One region of the Kitasatospora misakiensis genome, then DNA from elsewhere that is predicted to be linked to it. Evidence: riboswitches for the same ligand, from Rfam matches in the RefSeq annotation. Region 1 holds a riboswitch; the other holds the start of a gene.
The links. A riboswitch is a leader RNA that binds a small molecule or an ion and turns the genes downstream of it on or off. The one in region 1 is predicted to bind cobalamin.
Positions count from the first base shown of each region.

Region 2: another riboswitch for cobalamin. It lies ahead of nicT (Nickel transporter NicT); the one in region 1 lies ahead of metE (5-methyltetrahydropteroyltriglutamate--homocysteine S-methyltransferase).

Region 1 is NZ_JBHSOF010000012.1:90,120-97,232, forward strand. It holds gene ACFP3U_RS12460 (HAD family hydrolase) at 1-641, shown strand, start outside; gene metE (5-methyltetrahydropteroyltriglutamate--homocysteine S-methyltransferase) at 733-3,048, opposite strand; cobalamin riboswitch at 3,212-3,449, opposite strand; gene ACFP3U_RS12470 (ECF transporter S component) at 3,526-4,314, opposite strand; partial or broken gene ACFP3U_RS12475 (ATP-binding cassette domain-containing protein) at 4,311-5,096, opposite strand; gene ACFP3U_RS12480 (hypothetical protein) at 5,107-5,541, shown strand; gene ACFP3U_RS12485 (cytochrome P450 family protein) at 5,777-7,018, shown strand; gene ACFP3U_RS12490 (GNAT family N-acetyltransferase) at 7,089-7,113, shown strand, end outside.
Region 2 is NZ_JBHSOF010000008.1:103,956-111,068, forward strand. It holds gene ACFP3U_RS09380 (DNA/RNA helicase domain-containing protein) at 1-1,592, opposite strand, end outside; gene ACFP3U_RS09385 (DNA/RNA helicase domain-containing protein) at 1,759-3,618, shown strand; gene nicT (Nickel transporter NicT) at 3,690-4,838, opposite strand; cobalamin riboswitch at 4,871-5,064, opposite strand; partial or broken gene ACFP3U_RS09395 (ArsR/SmtB family transcription factor) at 5,148-5,486, shown strand; gene ACFP3U_RS09400 (Fpg/Nei family DNA glycosylase) at 5,672-6,502, opposite strand; partial or broken gene ACFP3U_RS09405 (AAA family ATPase) at 6,599-7,113, opposite strand, start outside.

The DNA of each region.
Region 1 (7,113 bases):
TCGACGTCGGGGAGTGCCTGGTCGACGAGACCCGGGAGTACGGCAGCTGGGCCGACTGGCTCGGTGTGCCGAGGCACACGTTCGTTGCGCAGCTCGGCGCGGTCATCGCCCAGGGGCGGGACTACCGGGAAGCGTTCCAGGTGTTCCGGCCCGGCTTCGACCTGTACGCGGAGCGCGAGCGCCGAGCGGAGGCCGGCCGGCCGGAGACCTTCGGCGAGGGCGACCTGTACGCCGACGTCCGCCCCGCCTTCGTCGAACTCCGCGCGGCCGGGCTGCACTTGACGATCGCCGGCAACCAGACGGTTCGAGCGGGCGGAATCCTCCGCGAACTCTTCACCGGCGATGTCGACCTGATCGGCACCTCCGACGACTGGGGCGCTTCGAAGCCGGACCCCGGCTTCTTCCGGAAGGTCGCCGAGGTCGTCCCGGCCGCACCGGGCGAGATCCTCTACGTCGGCGACCGACTCGACAACGACGTGCGGCCCGCCCGGGCCGCCGGGATGCGGACGGCGCTGATCCGGCGCGGGCCGTGGGGCTGGATCCAGCAGCACGACCCGGCGACCGCGCAGGCCACCTTCCGAATCGACTCGCTGCTGGAACTGCCGGAGCTGATCGCGAAGGCTAACGCTGAAGTGAGCTGAGCGTCGCACTCCACGAGTAGAGCCGGTCGTCGACCCGCCGGACGGCATCCGTGCCGTCCGGCGGGCGAGGAGCCCCAGGGTGAGGCCGGCGTCAGTGGGCGAGGTCTTCCCGCAGGCGGTGGGCGGCGGTGATCAGGCTGGTCAGGGAGGCGCGGGTTTCGGGCCAGGCGCGGGTCTTCAGGCCGCAGTCGGGGTTGACCCAGAGGCGGTCGGCCGGGATCGCGGTGAGGGCGGTCCGCAGCAGGCGTTCGGCCTCTTCGGTGGTCGGCACACGTGGGGAGTGGATGTCCCAGACGCCCGGGCCGACCTCGCGCGGGTAGCCGGCGGCGGCCAGTTCGCGCGCGACCTCCATGTGGGAGCGGGTGGCCTCCAGGGAGATGACGTCCGCGTCGAGTTCGTCGATCGCCGTCATGATCGCGCCGAACTCGGCGTAGCACATGTGGGTGTGCACCTGGGTGTCGGCGCGGACGCCGGAGGTGGCGAGGCGGAAGGACTCCGTCGCCCAGTCCAGGTACGCGGGCCGGTCGGCGGCCCGCAGCGGCAGGGTCTCGCGCAGGGCGGGTTCGTCGACCTGGACGACGGCGGCGCCGGCGGCCTCCAGGTCGGTGACCTCGTCGCGCAGGGCGAGGGCGACCTGGCGGGCGGTGTCGGCGAGCGGCTGGTCGTCGCGGACGAAGGACCAGGCGAGCATGGTGACCGGGCCGGTGAGCATGCCCTTGACCGGACGGTCCGTCAGGCCCTGGGCGTAGCGGAACCAGTCGACCGTCATCGGGTGCGGGCGGGAGATGTCCCCGGCCAGCACCGGCGGGCGCACGTACCGGGTGCCGTAGGACTGCACCCAGCCGTGCCGGGTGGCGAGGTAGCCGGTGAGCTGTTCGGCGAAGTACTGGACCATGTCGTTGCGTTCGGGCTCGCCGTGCACGAGGACGTCCAGGCCGGCCTTCTCCTGGTAGGCGACGACCTCGCGGACCTCGGCCTCCATGCGAGCACGGTAGGCGTCGGCGTCGATCCGACCAGCCGTCAGATCAGCTCGCGCGACGCGCAGTTCGGTGGTCTGCGGGAAGGAGCCGATGGTGGTCGTCGGCAGCAGGGGCAGGCCGAGGCGGGCGCGCTGGGCCTCGGCGCGCTGCGGGTAGGCCTGTGGACGGCGGGCGTCCTCGGTGGTGACGGCGGCGGTGCGGGCGCGGACGGCCGGGTCGCGGGTGATCGGCGAGCCGGCGCGGGAGGCCAGGTCGGCGCGGTTGGCGGCGAGTTCGGCGGTGATCGCCCCGGTGCCCTCGCGCAGGCCGCGGGCGAGCAGGGCGGCCTCGGCGGCCTTCTGTCGGGCGAAGGCGAGCCAGCGGGCGATCTGCGGGTCGATGTCGCGCTCCAGGCCGGCGTCGATCGGCACGTGCAGCAGGGAGCAGGACGGCGCCACGTCCACCTGGTCGGCGAGGCCGAGCAGGGTGGCCAGGGTGGCCAGCGACCTCCCCAGGTCGTTGATCCACACGTTGCGGCCGTCGACCACGCCCGCGACCAGCCGCTTGCCCGGCAGGCCGCCGACGGCGGCGAGGTCGTCCAGATTGGCGGCGGCCGGTCCGGTGAAGTCCAGGGCCAGGCCCTCGACGGGGGCCTTGGCGAGCACCGGCAGGGCCTCGCCGAGGCGGTCGAAGTAGCTCGCGACCAGCAGCTTCGGCCGGTCGGTCAGGGCGCCCAGCTCCCGGTAGGCGCGGGCGGCGGCGTTGAGTTCGGCCGGGGTCCGGTCCTGGACGAGGGCGGGCTCGTCCAGTTGGACCCAGTCGGCGCCGGCGGCCCGCAGCTCGGCGAGGAGTTCGGCGTAGACGGGCAGCAGCCGGTCCAGCAGGGTGATCGGCGGGAAGTCCTCCGCCACCCCGGGGGCGGGCTTGGCCAGCAGCAGGTAGGTGACCGGGCCGACCAGGACCGGCCGGGCGGTGTGGCCGAGCGCGAGGGCCTCGGTGAACTCGCCGACCGCCTTGGCCGGGCAGGCGGAGAAGACCGAGTCCGGCCCCAACTCCGGTACCAGGTAGTGGTAGTTGGTGTCGAACCACTTGGTCATCTCCAGCGGCGCGACCTCCTGGGTGCCGCGCGCCATGGCGAAGTAGCCGTCGAGCGGGTCGGCGTCGACGGCGGCCCGGTGGCGGGCCGGGATCGCGCCGACGGCGACAGTGGTGTCGAGCATGTGGTCGTACAACGAGAAGTCGCCGGTGGGGACTTCGCGGACGCCGGCCTCGGTGAGCTGCCGCCAGTTCTCCCGGCGCAGCTCGGCGGCGGTGGTGTGGAGGGCGTCGGCGGTGACGGCGCCCTTCCAGTAGCCCTCGATCGCCTTCTTGAGTTCCCGGTTCCGGCCCTGGCGGGGGTAGCCGTGCACGGTGGCCCGGGTCGCCGCGGCTGCGGACTTCGCTGTCAAGGGACTCTCCTTCGCGAGTCTTGCTCCTCAAGTGCCCGGGGACGGCACGAGTGCGCGAAGGGACGACGGACCGGACGGCGGCCGCCGTGAACGGGCGTGCCTGAACCGCCTGGTGTGGTCGCCGACCCGCCCTCGAGGTCTCCGGACAGCCGCCCGCGGATCGTCCACGGGCGGGCAGCGGGCAGGTCTTCGGACTCGCGAGCACGCCCGCCCTCGTCGAGGGCGGACACCTACTGGCCGTCGCTTCCCAGACCCGGCTCGGGCCCAGTGCGTATGACGGCGGTCGTTCTCGCTCACCGCTGCGGGGCAGTCCCGGACTGGCCAGTTGAAAGGCGTCACCGGGTTCCCTCTTACGACGCCCTGTCTGGCGGACAGGGCGAACCAGCTACGAGGTCAGCCTAGAGGCAAAGCACCGGCCGGGTCAGCACATTCCACGGCGGTGTCCACGAGTTGGGACCGGTGCGGCGGGGTCGGGGCTCAGCCCGGCCGCTCGAAACGGACGGTCGGCTCGAAGTTGGCCCGGCGGGCGGCGCATCGGAAGACGGTGAGGACGGCCGGGCCTACGACGAGCACGGCCATGAAGGTGGTGACGGCGCGGCCGGTGTCCCAGCCGAGGGAGGTGGCCAGGTCGAAGAGCAGGTAGCGGTGCCACTGTTCGGTGAACGGCAGCCCGGGGAGGTAGGCGATGGAGCTGTTCGGGTCGGTGGAGAACGGCCAGAAGGAGAGGTTCAGCAGGAACCCGAAGAGATAGCCGGAGAAGGCCCCGTAACCGGCCAGCACCGGCACCTCCCAGCGGCGCGGGAGCTTCGGGAGCAGCCCGGCGAGCAGGCCCACGAACGCGCAGCCGAACATCTGGTAGGGCATCCAGGGACCCACCCCGCCGGTCAGCAGAGCGGAGGCGAACAAGGACGTACAGCCGAGGGTGAAGCCGAAGCCGGGGCCGAAGACCCGGCCGGCGAGGACCAGGACGAAGAAGACCGTCTCCACCCCCGCCGTCCCCGCGCCGAGGGGGCGCAGCCCCGCGTTGACGGCCGAGAGGACGCCGAGCATGGCCAGCGCCTTGGCGTCGATACCGCCGGCGGCGATCTCCGCGATCACGACGGCCAGCACCAGGACCAGCAGGGCGCCGAAGATCAGCGGTGGGGCGAAGGAGGAGCCGAACTTGCCGGGCGCGACGACGAACGGCCAGGTGAAGGCGACCAGGCCGATGAACGCGGCGAGGGCCACCACCACGCGGGCCCGGCCGGGGATCCGGACGGCGGTCACCGGGCGGCCTCGGTCGGGGCGAGGGCTTCGGCGACCTGCCGGGTGGTCAGGTACGGCAGCGGGGCGAGGATCTTGGCGGTCTGGGGGGCGAAGGTGGGCGAGGCGACGATGACCTCTGCGGTGGGGCCGTCCGCGACGATCTCGCCCTCGGCCATCACCACCACCCGGTCGGCGGCCCCGGCGACGAACTCGACGTCATGGGTAGAGATCACGACCGCGCGGCCCTCGGCGGCGAGGGCGTCCACGATGCCGGTGAGCGCCTCCTTCGCGTGGTAGTCGAGCCCGCGGGTGGGCTCGTCCAGCAGCACCACCCGGGGGGCGGCGGCCAGTTGGATCGCCAGGACCAGGGCCAGCTTCTGGCCCTCGGAGAGGTCGCGGGGGTGCGCCTCGTCCGGGATTCCGGGGGCCAGCCGGTCGAGGAGCCGCCGCGCGGTCGGCCCCGCCGCGCGGCCGGACTCCAGATCGCTCTGGGCGAGTTCCTGGGCCACCGACTCCAGGTACAGCAGGTCGGCCGGCGTCTGCGGGACGAGCCCCACCAACCTCCGCGCCTCCGCCGCCGGAACCCGCTTGGGATCCTTCGGCGGCCCGCCGTCGGCCCGGGCGACCCGCACGCTGCCGCCCTGCCGAGGCCCGGAACCCTGCAGCGCCCACAGGAGCGAGGACTTGCCGGAGCCGTTGCGGCCCATCAGCGCGGTGACCTGGCCGGCCCCGAGTTCCAGACCGACCTCGCGGACGGCGACCAGCTGGCCGTAGCGCACCACGATCCGCTCGGCGGACAGCACGGTGTCGCCGGTGGCGGCCGCACGGCGCGGCGCCGGCGCGGGGCGCGTAGCAGAACACCGCGAGCACCATGCCCTGCGCCACCGCCGCGAACGACGGGATCGCGAAGGGGTTGAACCACTGGAGCGAGAACGGCTGGTCACCGGCGAACAGCCCGTACCCGCAGAAGCCGAGCAGCACGGCGTACTCGAAGACCAGCAGCGCCTTCTGGAGCCGCGCGGCCAGTTCGAGCCCGCGCACCGCGATCAGCGCGGCGCCGACCAGGACGACCAGGCCGATCAGGGTGCACTGGACGGTCGAGTCGGCGTCCAGCCGCAGGCCCGCGACGCCGCGTACGTGCGCCTCGTCGAGGAGTTGGACGATCGAGGAGCCGGTGACCGTGGCCTTCGCCGTCGATGCCGAGGGATCACCGCCTTGGTGGTGGGGGGAGATGTGGGGGTGGGGTGAAGTGCGAGCCATGAAACCGGCGGGTCCGGAGACACGTCAATGCTGTTGTCATAAGGGTCGGCGGGCGGACCGGCGGCGGGGCGGCCCGCTCGGGTGCGCACCGCGCCGAGTGCGCGAGGGCGCACGCCAAGGGCGCACGGAACGCCGCCGAGCGCTCTTTCCCCGCCGCCGCACGGGCCGTACGGTCACATACCAGGCGACCGTACGGCCCGCCGCTCCCGACCCAGGAGGGCCCGTGGAACCTCGCTGCCCCTACGCCCACGTCCTCGACTCCCGCGCCACCGACGTGCACGCCGAGGCCGCCCATCTGCGCACCCACGGCCCGGCCGTCCGGGTCGAACTCCCCGGCGGCGTCCTCGCCTGGTCGGTGACCCGCGCCGAGGTCGCCCGCCGGCTCCTCGCCGGCCGCCAGCTCGGCAAGGACGCCCGCCGCCACTGGCCCGACTGGATCGACGGCCGGGTCGGCCTCGACTGGCCCCTGGCCAGCTGGGTCGCCGTGGAGTCCATGTTCACCACCGACGACGAGGACCACCACCGCCTGCGCACCCTGACCGCCCCCTCCTTCGGCCCCCGCCGCGTCGAGGCCCTGCGGCCGCAGATCCGGGCGATCGTCACCGGGCTGGTCGACGACCTGCGCACCGCCGCGCCCGGCGACCCGGTCGACCTGCACGCCCGGCTCTCCTACCCGCTCCCCACCACGCTGATCTGCGACCTCTTCGGGGTCCCCGACGACCAACGCCCAGAGATGCGGCGGGTGGTGGACGGCGTCCTGGAGACCGGCGCCACCCCCGAGCAGGCCAAGGCCGGCCTCGACGACCTGTTCGCCGCCATGGCGCGCCTGGTGGCCACCAAGCGGGAGACGCCGGGCGACGACATGACCAGCGAGCTGATCGCGACCCGGGACGCCTCCGGCTCCCGGCTGAGCGAGCACGAGCTGATCTCCACGCTGATCCTGATGATCGGCGCCGGCTCCGAGACCACCGTCAACCTGATCGACCACACCGCGGCGCTGCTGCTCGCCCACCCCGAGCAGCTCGCGCTGATCCTGGACGGCGCGGCCACCTGGCGCGACGCCATCGAGGAGGCGCTGCGGCTCGAAGCGCCGGTGATGCACCTGCCGCTGCACTTCGCCGTCGAGGACATCGACCTCGGCGAGGGCGTGCTGATCCGCACCGGCGAACCGGTCCTGATCGCCTACGGGGCGAGCGGCCGCGACCCGGAGCTGCACCCCGACCGACCCGACGCCTTCGACCTCACCCGCCCCGACAAGACCAACCTGGCCTTCGGCCACGGCCGGCACTACTGCCTGGGCGCCGCACTCGGCGTGCTGGAGGCGGAGGAGGCCCTGACCGCCCTGTTCCAGGCCTTCCCCGACGTCCGACTCGCGGTGCCGGAGAAGGAGTTGGCCCACCAGGAGTCCTTCATCGTGAACGCCCTGCGCGCCCTCCCGGTCCACCTCTCCCCCGCCGCCGGGTAGCGCCGCCCGTTGGCCGTCGCGGGCCCGGCTGCAACGGCGATTGTCAGAGGCGGGCGCTAGCGTACGGGCCATGGACGACGACACCCCCGCCGTAC
Region 2 (7,113 bases), on a different contig from region 1:
TTCTCGTACTCCTTCACCCGGCGCTCCGGATCTGGTTTGGCGTTCCAGGCCTTGTGCCAGCCTCCGATCCGGACATCGGTGACCAGGCTGCCGTCCTCCCGCGGGTCGCTCCACTTCCAGCAGAAGCCGGCGACCATCCGGCCGCTCGCCCCGGCCTCGATCTCCCGGAGGAGGTTCTTCTCCAGGTCCGTGGGGGTCTCGGCGAGCTCTACGTGCATCAGCCCGTCGGGAACCCATGGCCGGGGTTGTCCCCCCTCCAGGCCGAGCAGGTCCCAGACCCACTGGCGGTACAGCGTGCTGCCGCCGCAGCGGTAGTAGTCCTGGAGGTCGTAGGTCCGGACGGCAGCACCCATCCGCTTCGCGGCGTCGACGATCAGCTGCCGGGTGCCGACCTCGTCGTTCCTCAGGCTCTGCGCCTCGTCCAGGAGGAACACCGTGATCCGTGCGGCCTCGATGAGTTCCTCGACCTGCGGCCTGGTCCCGGCCCGACGGCGAGCGGCGCCGGGGAACCCGGTGAACGTCGACCGTTCCCGCAGGCGGTGGGCCTCGTCGCAGATCAGGACGTCCAGCCGGGGGGCGGGCGGCTCCACGAAATCGCGGAAGAACTTGAACTCCTTCCGGAAGCGGGTCTCGGCCATCCCCAGGTGCTCCCGCAGATTCGCGTCGAACGCCCTGGCACCGGTCGCGTAGAGCACCCGGTAGAGCTCGTTCGAGAGGCGGTTGTGGAGTTCCAGCCCGATGGCGCTCTTTCCCGTCCCGGCCCCTCCCGTGACGACGAACACCGCCTTCCCCGTCTCGCCGTCCCGGTACATCCGCTCGAGGTCGCGACGGACCTGGTCGGCGACCGTGCGCTGCACCCCGCGCAGCGTGAACACCGTGTCCTCCCCCCGCGAACGCACCATGGCCTCCAGGAGCGGCGTATTGCGGATGCCGATGCGCCGGAGAAGCCGTTCCGCCACCGCCGAGTTGTCGCCGGGGGCGAAGGACTGGAGGAGCAGTCGCCCGAGTTCATGGCGGGTGTCGGCGGTGAAGTAGAGACCGGTGCCACCCGTGGCGTGCTCGGCGTCGAGCAGGTCGCGGACCGCGACGTCGTGGGCGTTGTGCAGGTAGGAGAAGCCGCCCACCTGAAGCGTCAGGTCATCCAGGAGACCGAACGGGGCCAGGACGGTCTCGTACGAGGAACGGACCTGCTGGGCGGGGTGCTTCTTCGCGCCGAGGCCAGGAACATCGACCTTGGCGGGGTCGGCCGGGCTCCTGACCGCCGCACTCCACTGCTTGAGCTCGACGACCAGCACCGAGTCACGGTCCGAGTCGGGATAGCGGCCGACCAGCAGCACGTCGATCGGCGGGTGCGCGGGACCGTCCTCACCATCCGACGGGGGCTGGTACTCCACGAACATCCGCACCTCGCCGAGACCGAAGCCGACCAGGTCCTCGGCGAGGGCCACCAAGCTGGCCTCCCAGGCCCGCTGTTCGTTTCGACTGGCCGGCGCCCGGTTGAACAGGAGGTACCGCTGCGAGAGGTGACTGACGAGCAGCCCCCGCTCGTGCAGGCGCAGCAGGTCACGGGCGGGGAGTTGGAGCAGAAGCACGAAAGGGCCGCCAGGGGACACGAGGGACGCTCGGACATGGGACGGCGTCATGGTACGCGGCCGAACCAGCGAGCGGAACAGCGGATACCGGGTCTCCTGAGGCCACGGGGGATGTCGGTGGCCCGCGCTAGGGTGGCCCCGATTCGTGCTGCCTTGGGGGGAAGCCTTGCTGTTCCGTGCCACCGCTGACGCCGTCACCGTCGAACACCGTGCCGGAGCGCTCGCCACGCGCCTGGCCGAACAGTTCCTCCGTGCCTACGGTCACCGGCCGACGGCGTCCGAGGTCCGTTCCTGGGAGCGCAGTCTGCCGGTGCTCGCGGCGACGCTCGGGGAAGCGGGTCTGGGCGCCGTCGAGATGCTGATCGAGTACGCCCTCCCGCTGAGCAGCAAGCGGGCGGATGTCGTCCTCGCCGGCACCCGCCCGGCGACCGGCGAACCGTCCTATGTGGTCGTGGAGCTGAAGCAGTGGTCCGGCGCCGAGCCCGAGGACGACGCGCCCGCGCTCTGCCGCGTCGACGCCTACCCGCGGCCGGTGCTCAACCCGGTCGAGCAGGTCCGCGACTACGTGCGCTACCTCTGCGATTTCAACGGCGCCCTCGACGGACGCGAGCACCTGGTCTCGGGAGTGGCGTTCCTCCACAACGCGACCGAGTTCGGCGTGTCCGGCCTCTACGAGGTGGAGCAGGACCGGCAGGGGCGGCTGTTCACCGGGGAGCGCCGGGAGCGGCTGGTCGACCACCTTCGCACCCTGCTCGCCCCGGGGCCGGGCTCCGCCGCCGGCGACGCCCTGTGCGCGGGCCGGATCCAGCCGTCCCGGCAGCTGATGGCCGTCGCCGCCGCCGAGGTGCGCGAGCGGGAGCACTTCATCCTCCTGAAGGAGCAGCGCGAGGCGTTCGAGCTGGTGATGCGCGCGGTCCGCAAGGCCCGGCGGTCGGACCACAAGGAGGTCGTGGTGGTCACCGGCGGGCCGGGCAGCGGGAAGAGCGTGATCGCCCTCTCGCTGTTGGGCGAGCTCTACCGGGACGGCCACCGCGCGCTGCACGCGACGGGCTCCCAGTCCTTCACGAAGACGATGCGCAAGGTCGCGGGCGCGCGCAAGCCCGAGGTCCAGCAGTTGTTCAAGTACTTCAACAGCTTCATGACGGCCGATCGGAACGGTCTCGACGTGCTCGTCTGCGACGAGGCCCACCGGATCCGCATCACCTCGGCGAACCGCTGGACCAAGGCCGCGAACCGCACGGGCAAGCCCCAGATCGAGGAGCTCATCGACGCCGCTCGGGTGCCGGTGTTCCTGCTGGACGAGCACCAGGTGGTGCGCCCGGGTGAGATGGGCACGGTCGAGGAGATCCGGAAGGCCGCGGCGGACAAGGGTCTGTCTTGCCAGGTCGTCCCGCTCGACGGCCAGTTCCGCTGCGGCGGCAGCGAGGCCTACCTGCGCTGGGTGGTGCGGCTGCTGGGCCTGCAGGACGAGCAGCCGACCGTCTGGGAGCCGGACGGCCGTATGGAACTCCAGGTCGTCGACTCACCGCTCGAGCTGGAGCGGCTGCTGCAGACCCGGAACGCCGAAGGGTTCGGTGCCCGGATGTCCGCCGGGTACTGCTGGAAGTGGACCACCCGGCCGAAGCCGGGCGAGCCCCTCCCCCAGGACGTGGTCATCGGCGACTGGTCCCGCCCGTGGAACGTCCACGGCGACTCGGCGGTGGACGGAGCCCCGCCGTCCGCGCTCTGGGCCACCGACCCGGGCGGCTTCGGGCAGGTCGGCTGCGTGTACACGGCCCAGGGCTTCGAGTACGACTGGAGCGGGGTGATCCTCGGCCCGGACCTCGTGTGGCGGCAGGACGGCTGGGTGACCGACCGGACGGCGTCCAAGGACCCGGTGTTCACCCGGTCCACCCCCGACGCCGAGGTCGACCGGCTGATCCGGAACACCTACAAGGTGCTGCTGACCCGCGGGATGATCGGCACCGTGATCACCTCAACCGACGCGGAGACCCGCGCGAAGCTCCGCGAGTTCGCGGGCGGCTGAAGCCACCGGGCCCGTACGGGAACTCGGACCGACCGAGTACCCGTACGGGCCCGCCTGTGAGCCGGGTGGGGCTACTCGGCGCCGCCGGCGGGGGCCGGGGTAGCGGCCGGTGCGGAGGCGGGGGCGGCCCACTTCTTCTCGACGCCTGCCAGGCGCCAGTAGGCGATGGCGGCGGCCCAGACGACGACGAAGAGGCCGACGATCGCGTAGCCGACGTTGTCGAGGGAGATGTCCGCGATCCAGCCGGACACCGGGTCGGTGAGGTCGAGCTTCTCGTGCAGGACGCTGACCAGCTCGATGGTGCCGATGATGAAGGCCACCGCGATGGACAGCCCGGTGATGGTGAGGTTGTAGTACACCTTGCGGACCGGGTTGGAGAAGGCCCACTGGTAGGCGAAGTTCATGAAGGTGCCGTCCAGGGTGTCGAACAGGCTCATGCCGGCCGCGAAGAGCAGCGGCAGGCAGATGATCGCGTACCAGGGCAGGCCGGCGGCCGCGCCGGAGCCGGCCATCACCATCAGGGTGACCTCGGTCGCCGTGTCGAAGCCCAGGCCCAGCACCATGCCGACCGGGAACATCTGCCCGGGGCGGGTGATCGAGCGGGTCACCCGGTTCAGGAGCCGGGCCAGCAGGCCGCGGGAGTTGAGGTGCTCCTCCAGCTCGGCCTCGTCGAAGTGGCCGGCCCGCATCGAACGGAACACCTTGAGGATGCCGAAGAGCGCGATCAGGTTGAGGGCGCCGATCAGGTAGAGGAAGGCCCCGGAGGCCGAGGTGCCGACCACGCCCAGCCACTGGTGGGTGGCGGACTCGTCGTCCATCAGGGTGTTGGCCAGCTGTGCGCCGCCCGCCACCAGGGCGGCCATCAGCACCACCATCGAGGAGTGCCCGAGGGCGAACCAGAAGCCCACCGAGACCGGGCGCTTGCCGTCCGCCATCAGTTTGCGGGTGGTGTTGTCGATCACCGCGATGTGGTCGGCGTCGAAGGCGTGCCGCATGCCGAGGGTGTACGCGGTGATGCCGAGGCCCACCCCGAAGACCTGGGTACCGACCTCGTACTTCTCGGGGGCGACCAGGAAGATCAGCGTGCCGAACGCCACCACGTGCATGGCGAGGATCACGCCCATCAGGCCGGCGGTTCGGACGGTGTCCTCGCGCCGCCAGCGGAAGGTGGGCAGGGGGGTGGGCGCCGCCGGGGCGGCGACGGTTTCGGGCAGGGTCATCCTGGGATCACGCTCCAGCACCTCGTGGAAAGACTTCGTGAGATGCCGTGGCCGGTCTCCTGGCTGACGGGGCTCCCGGACCCGCCTTCCCAGGTGCGCTAGGCGCCCAGTGGCGATATGGGTACGGACAACTGTCCCCCGATCACAGTGGCGAGGGCCGCTCCGGACTGGGATCCCTGAGGATCCTTCACCGGTCTTCCCGAGCACCACGGCGGGGAACACCGTAGGGCGCGGCGGACGACCCTTGCAAGGCTGCGCACCTGCGCAGGTGTCCAGGATCACACCTCCCGGCCTGCGAGAATGGGCCGTATGCATCTCGTACCGGCCGACCGCGCGGGCCACCGCACCATCGACGGCCACCGGGTCTGCGAAGCCATCGCCGCGATCGGCGACAGCGCGCACATCCGGTCCTGGGCCGACCGCTTCTCGCTGCTCGCCGACCCCGGACGGCTCGCGCTGCTGCTCGCCCTGCACCGCACCGGACCGCTCGCCGTCACCGACCTCGCGGTCGCCACCGGCATGCGCGACCCCGCCGTCTCACAGGCCCTGCGGCTGCTCCGGACGGCCGGTGTGGTGACGGGGGAGAAGGAAGGACGTGTGGTGCGCTACCGGCTTGTGGACGCGGCTCTGCGCCCCCTCCTCGACGAGTGCGCCGTCGAATCCGCCGTCACCGAGCACAGCGACCACAACGAGCACAGCGACCACGCCGAGCCGGACGGCCACGCCGCGCACACCGACCACCCGGAGCACGCCGGGCGCCCGGGGCACCCGGAGCACGCCGCGGCGGCCGGCTGACCCGCCGGACGCCGCGGGGCCGCGGGGCCGGACCGGCGTCAGCCCCGGGCACCGGCCGGCTGGCAGGACGGGCACCAGAACAGGTTGCGGGAGGCGTGCTCCTCGGTCCTGACCTCGGTGCCGCAGACCAGGCACGACAGCCCGGCCCGCCGGTAGACGTACACCTCGCCGCCGTGGTCGTCGACGCGCGGCGGGCGGCCCATCGCCTCGGGGGTGTGCTCGGGGCGTACGGTGTCGATCCGGCCCGCGCCGACGCCCTCGCGCATCAGCGCGACCAGGTCGGCCCAGATCGCGTCCCACTCGGCCCGGCGCAGCTCACGCCCGGCCCGGTGCGGATCGATGCCGTGCCGGAACAGCACCTCGGCGCGGTAGACGTTCCCGACCCCGGCCAGCACCTTCTGGTCCATCAGCAGGGCGGCGATCGTCGTCCGGCTGCCGGTGATCCGCCGCCAGGCGGCGTCCGGGTCGGCGTCGGCGCGCAGCGGGTCCGGCCCCAGCCGGGCGGCCACCGCGGCCTTCTCGGCGCCGGTGATCAGCGCACAGGTGTTGGGGCCGCGCAGATCGGCGACGTGCTCGTCGTTCTCCAGCCGCAGCCGGACCAGGCCGACCGGCTCGGGCACCGGGCCGCCGCCGAGCTCGGCGAAGGTGAAGCCGCCGTACAGCCCGAGGTGGACGTGCACCCAGGCGTCCTCGCCGAAGCCGAGGAACAGGTGCTTGCCGGTGGCCTCCGCCGCCACCAGCTCCCGCCCGTCGATCAGCTTGGCGCCGTCCGCGAACCGCCCCTGCGGGCTGCTGGCGCGGACCGACCGGCCGCCGAAGGCGCGGTGGTTCTCGGCGGCGAGGCGGTGGATGATGTGGCCTTCCGGCACGGGCGCGGCTCCCCCCGGTGGTTCGTTCAGGACGCGTCCATCATCGCAGTCGGCACTGACAGACCCGGCCCGGTGCCGAGGCCAAACCGGAGCCGCTCAGCGGACCGGGATGCCCATCAGCCGGGCCAGGATCACCCGGTCCAGCTCGGCGGCGGTGGCGGCCACGTCGAGGTGGGAGTTGTCGATGATCGGCAGCCCGGAGTTGTACCAGCCGGCCATCCGGCCGTGGATCCGGGCCACCTCCTCGTCGCCGAGCCGGCGGTTGCCGCTGCGCCGGGCGTTGCGGCCGAGCACCGAGTCCAGGCTGGGCAGCAGCACCACCGGGATCATGCCGGGCCCGATGTGGCGCTTCCAGCCGCCGAGGCCGATCGCCGGGCGGTCGGGGAAGACGGCGTCGTCGATGATGCAGGAGATGCCGTTGGCGAGGTAGTTGCGGCAGGCGAACCCGCAGGTCCGCCGGGCCAGCCGGTACTGCGCCTCGGAGGCGTTGTTCCAGCCGGACTGCGGGTTGGCGAAGCCGGACTGCACCCACTCGCGGACGTCGTCGAGGCTGATGTGCGCGGTCGGGGTGGGCCGCCGCTCGGCCCAGTGGCGGGCGACGGTGGTCTTCC